DNA from 2 places in the Rhizobium sp. BR 314 genome. Region 2 is predicted to be linked to the other one. Evidence: predicted binding sites of a transcription regulator. Region 2 holds the regulator's gene; the other holds the start of a gene.
What was found. The regulator PhoB, encoded in region 2, activates phosphate uptake and scavenging genes when phosphate is short. The targets are predictions, from matches to a motif close to TGTCATNNANCTGTCAT.

Region 1: phnC (phosphonate ABC transporter ATP-binding protein) is a predicted target of PhoB. The motif match lies at 750-766, and genes of this name have one in related genera.

The regions. Positions count from the first base shown of each region.
Region 1 is NZ_JARWLA010000018.1:86,070-88,462, forward strand. Features, by position in the region: gene QD461_RS21445 (DapH/DapD/GlmU-related protein) at 1-31, shown strand, start outside; gene QD461_RS21450 (pyridoxamine 5'-phosphate oxidase family protein) at 126-680, shown strand; gene phnC (phosphonate ABC transporter ATP-binding protein) at 902-1,756, shown strand; gene phnD (phosphonate ABC transporter substrate-binding protein) at 1,850-2,393, shown strand, end outside.
Region 2 is NZ_JARWLA010000019.1:43,191-45,583, forward strand. Features, by position in the region: gene QD461_RS21885 (GcrA family cell cycle regulator) at 369-893, shown strand; gene phoB (phosphate regulon transcriptional regulator PhoB) at 986-1,669, opposite strand; gene phoU (phosphate signaling complex protein PhoU) at 1,701-2,393, opposite strand, start outside.

The sequences.
Region 1 (2,393 bases), on a different contig from region 2:
GGAAGATTTTTTGGATCGCTACGCCGCCTGAGGACGCTTTGCGCCCGAGCCGGGCTTGCACCAGACCCGCGGGCGTTTCAGCCTCGGGCGATCTGTCTAGCCCCGGTTTAAGGGAGGAGTTGTTCATGGCAAAGCAGTTTTCCAGTATCGACGACAGGCTGCGCGATTTCATCGCGCGGCAGCACATCTTCTTCACGGCATCCGCCACGGCAGCCTCGCGGGTCAACATCTCGCCGCGCGAAACGCTCTGCCTGCGTATCATCTCCCCGAACACGGCCATCTATCTCGACCGCACCGGCAGCGGCAACGAGACTTCGGCTCACATGAAGGCCGACGGGCGGCTGACCATCATGTTCTGCGCGATGGAAGGGCCGCCGATGATCCTTCGCCTCTACGGCCGCGGCAGGATCATCCGTCGGCCATCGCCGGAATACAGGGAATTGCTGCACACACATTATGACGGAGACGAGCCGCTGGGCGCGCGACAGATCGTGTGGCTGGATATCGATCTCGTGCAGACGTCCTGCGGCTTCGGCGTGCCGCTCTTCAACTATGAAGGCGAAAGACCAAGCCTCGACAACTGGGCCAATGCAAAGGGGCCCGATGGCATAGAAGAGTATTGGCGTGAGAAAAACACCGTCAGTATGGACGGCTTACCTACCGGTTTATTTGACGACTGAGGACAACCGAAGGATTCAGTCCTCAAACGTGTAAAATCGGGGCGAATTGTAACAGCACTTACATAAAACTGACATTGGAGCTTCATGAAGCGGGACTAATCGGTTGCCTTGTGGTTGGCGCCGGCCCCCTCGAAACTCCCTTCGAGGCAGGGGCGTGCGCCCATTCTTAGCACCGGTAACGCTGATTTTTTGCAGCCCGGCAGCCGCGAAAGGGAAGCATTATGTTCGAACTCAGGAATGTCTCGCGCCGGTTTGGCAACAAGCTCGCTGTGGATTCCGTGACTTTGAACATACCCCAGGGCCAGATGGTCGGCGTCATCGGCCGTTCCGGTGCCGGCAAGTCGACGCTGTTGCGCATGATCAACCGCCTGGCCGATCCGAGTTCCGGCTCCATCCATTTCTCCGGCGTCGAGGTTTCCAAGCTCAAAGGCCGTGCGCTGCGCAGCTGGCAGCGCGACTGCGCCATGATCTTCCAGCAGTTCAACCTCGTTCCGCGCCTCGACGTGCTCACCAACGTCATGCTTGGCCGCCTGAACCAGCGCTCCACCGTTCTGAGCCTGCTCTCCGTCTTCACCCGCGAAGAGCGCATTGAAGCGATTGCCGCTCTCGAACGGCTCGGCATCGAACAGACGGCCCTGCAGATGGCCGGCACGCTTTCCGGCGGCCAGCAGCAGCGCGTCGCCATCTGCCGTGCCTTGATGCAGCAGCCAAAGATGATGCTGGCCGACGAGCCGATCGCTTCGCTCGATCCGCTGAACGCCAAGATCGTCATGGATGCGCTGCGCGACATCAATGAGCGCGAAGGCATCACCGTCATCACCAACCTGCACACGCTGGATACTGCCCGCAACTATTGCGAACGCATCATCGGCATGGCGGCCGGCCGCGTCGTATTCGACGGCAAGGCATCCGAACTGACGGCCGCTGCCGTCAAGGAAATCTACGGAACCGACAAGGACGGCGCCGGCATCGACGAGACCATGACGTCGACCGCAATCAACTTCGCCGATCCGGCCGCGCAAACCGCGGCAACTGAATCTGCTGGCCCGCAACCGCTGGCGCTGGCCGGTCTCTGAGAGAGACGGCCGGGATCGAGAGCCCGCGTCAAGGGCACATTTCTTCTAGACCGAAGGCATCCGGGGACACCGGTTAATCAGGAGACGAACCCAATGTTGAAGAAGACTCTTCTTGCGGCTACGGCGCTTCTCGCGCTCGTTGGCGGTGCCAACGCTGCAGACCTCAAGGAATTCCGCGTCGGCATTCTCGGCGGCGAAAACGAAGCCGACCGCCTGCGCAACTACGCCTGCCTTTCCGACCACCTGAAGAAGGAGTTCGGTTTCGAGAAGGTTTCGCTCTTCCCGGCCGCTGACTATAACGGCGTTATCCAGGGTCTGCTCGGCGGCACGCTCGACTTCGCAGAACTCGGCGCTTCCGGCTACGCAGCCGTTGCCATCAAGGACCCGAAGGCCGTTACCCCGATCCTGACCACCCAGCAGACCGACGGCGCGACCGGCTACTACTCCATCGGCCTCGCTCTGAAGTCTTCCGGCATCAAGACGATCGCCGACGCCAAGGGCAAGAAGCTCGGCTACGCCGATCCGGATTCCACCTCGGGCTACCTCGTCCCGCTGACGCAGATTCCGAAGACCACCGGCGCTCCGAACGACAAGTTCTTCGCTTCGACCCAGTTCAACGGCGGTCATGAAAACAACC
Region 2 (2,393 bases):
GTCCGAAAAAATCAAAAATGCCGCCTTGCGGCGGCCTGGGCACTATTGATGTTTTGCACCGCGATGTCAACAAAACTGGCGATTTAGCAAGTGCGAGAAAGCGCTTGCGCGCAAATGGATCGCGTTCGGCACGGCATATTGCAGAAATGCCACGCCGGGGCAGCAAGTTGGGGAAAACCCCGAAATCGATTCCTCAAGATTCTCGCGACTCTTGTCACGGAGTCAGCCTCACACTAGGTTAAAAAGCAATTGCTAGACTGCATGCGGCGGAACTAGTCACCACAATTTTAAAGCGTTTCGTGCCTCGATCCCATGCGAGGCAATGGTGAAGGATTCTGCCACCGGAAACGCGACAGCGGAGACAGGGCATGAATTGGACAGACGAACGCGTCGAGAAGCTGAAAAAGCTATGGTCCGAAGGGTTGAGCGCCAGCCAGATCGCGGCGCAACTGGGTGGCGTGAGCCGTAATGCCGTCATCGGCAAGGTGCATCGCCTGAACCTTCCCGGCCGAGCGAAGGCGGGTGGCACGGCGACGGCTGCTCGCACGCCGAAGCGCACTGCCTCGGCGCCAAGGGCTCCGGCTTACACCTCGCGCGTCGCGACCCGTACGGTTGCCCGCCAGCAGGGTGCAACCATGCTGAAGGAAGAGATCGAGGTCGATGCGGTCAACGAGATCACCTACCGTCCCGCGGCCAATGTCGTCGTTCCGATTTCGCGCCGCCTCGGCCTGACGGAACTGACGGAACGCACCTGCAAGTGGCCCGTCGGTGATCCGTTGAAGGACGATTTCCACTTCTGCGGCAATGACAGCCCGGATTCCTCGCCGTACTGCACCTATCATCAGCGCATGGCCTACCAGCCGGTGCATGATCGCCGTCGCAACAACGGCTAAGCAGCGAATTCAAGAATTCAGACAACGAAACGGGCCCCTCGAGGCCCGTTTTCTGTTTCCGCCGCAATGTTGATGCCTGAGCGGTTGACCGCTCAGGCCTCCATGGAATAGCCCGCGCCGCGAACGGTGCGGATGACATCCTGCATATTGGAGAAGTTTAGCGCCTTGCGCAGGCGGCCGACATGAACGTCGACGGTGCGTTCGTCGACATAGATATCGTGCCCCCAGACGCCGTCCAGCAGCTGCGAGCGGGAGAAGACGCGGCCCGGCGAGGACATCAGGAATTCCAGCAGACGGAATTCCGTCGGACCCAGCCGCACTTCGCGGCTCTTGCGATGAACGCGATGGGTTTCGCGGTCCAGCTCGATATCGCCGCAACGCAGCACCGTAGAGAGAACCTCCGGACGGGCACGCCGTAGCATCGCCTTGACGCGCGCCATCAGCTCCGGCGTCGAGAACGGCTTGACGACGTAATCGTCCGCGCCGGTGGAAAGGCCGCGCACGCGCTCGCTTTCCTCGCCGCGGGCCGTCAACATGATAATCGGCAGGCGCTCCGTCTCCGGCCGCATACGCAGCCGGCGGCAAAGCTCGATGCCGGACACGCCGGGGAGCATCCAGTCGAGGATCAGAAGATCGGGGATGCGCTCCTGGAGACGCAACTCGGCTTCATCGCCTCTGAGGATCGTGTCGACCTCGAAGCCTTCGGCCTCAAGATTATAGCGCAGCAGAACGCTCAGCGCTTCCTCGTCTTCTACAACAGCAACTCTCGGAACCATGCGCCTTTGGTCTCCTTTCTTCTCTTCCAGATTATTCCGTCACCGCGCCAACGGTGTTTGCAGTGTCGTCCTTCGGACGTTCGCCTTCCGGCTGTGCGCCTGTCGCCATGTAATAGATCGTCTCGGCGATATTGGTGGCATGGTCGCCGATGCGCTCGATGTTCTTGGCGCAGAAGAGAAGATGCGTGCAGGTGGTGATGTTGCGCGGATCTTCCATCATGTAGGTCAGCATCTCGCGAAAGAGCGAGGTGTACATCGCGTCGATTTCCTCGTCGCGTTCGCGGATCGAAACAGCCTTGTCTGGCGACCGCGTGGCGTAGACGTCAAGGACTTCCTTGAGCTGGCCGAGCGCCAGTTCGGAAAGATGTTCGATGCCGCGGGCAAGCTTCCGCGGAACTCCGGTGCCCTGCACGGCGATGACGCGCTTTGCCGTGTTCTTGCCAAGGTCGCCGACACGCTCCAGATCGGAGGCGATGCGGATGGAACCCATGATCTCGCGCAGGTCAGCCGCCATCGGCTGACGACGTGCGATGGTGACGATCGCCTTGTCGCCGACTTCGCGTTCGGCATGGTCGAGAACGACGTCGTCGGAGATGACCTTCTGTGCGAGAGCGGCATCGCTATGAACCAATGCGCGAACGCTGTCGCTGACCATCTGTTCGGCCAGACCGCCCATTTCGGCAATACGGCGCGTCAGGAACTTCAGGTCTTCGTCATAGGCAGA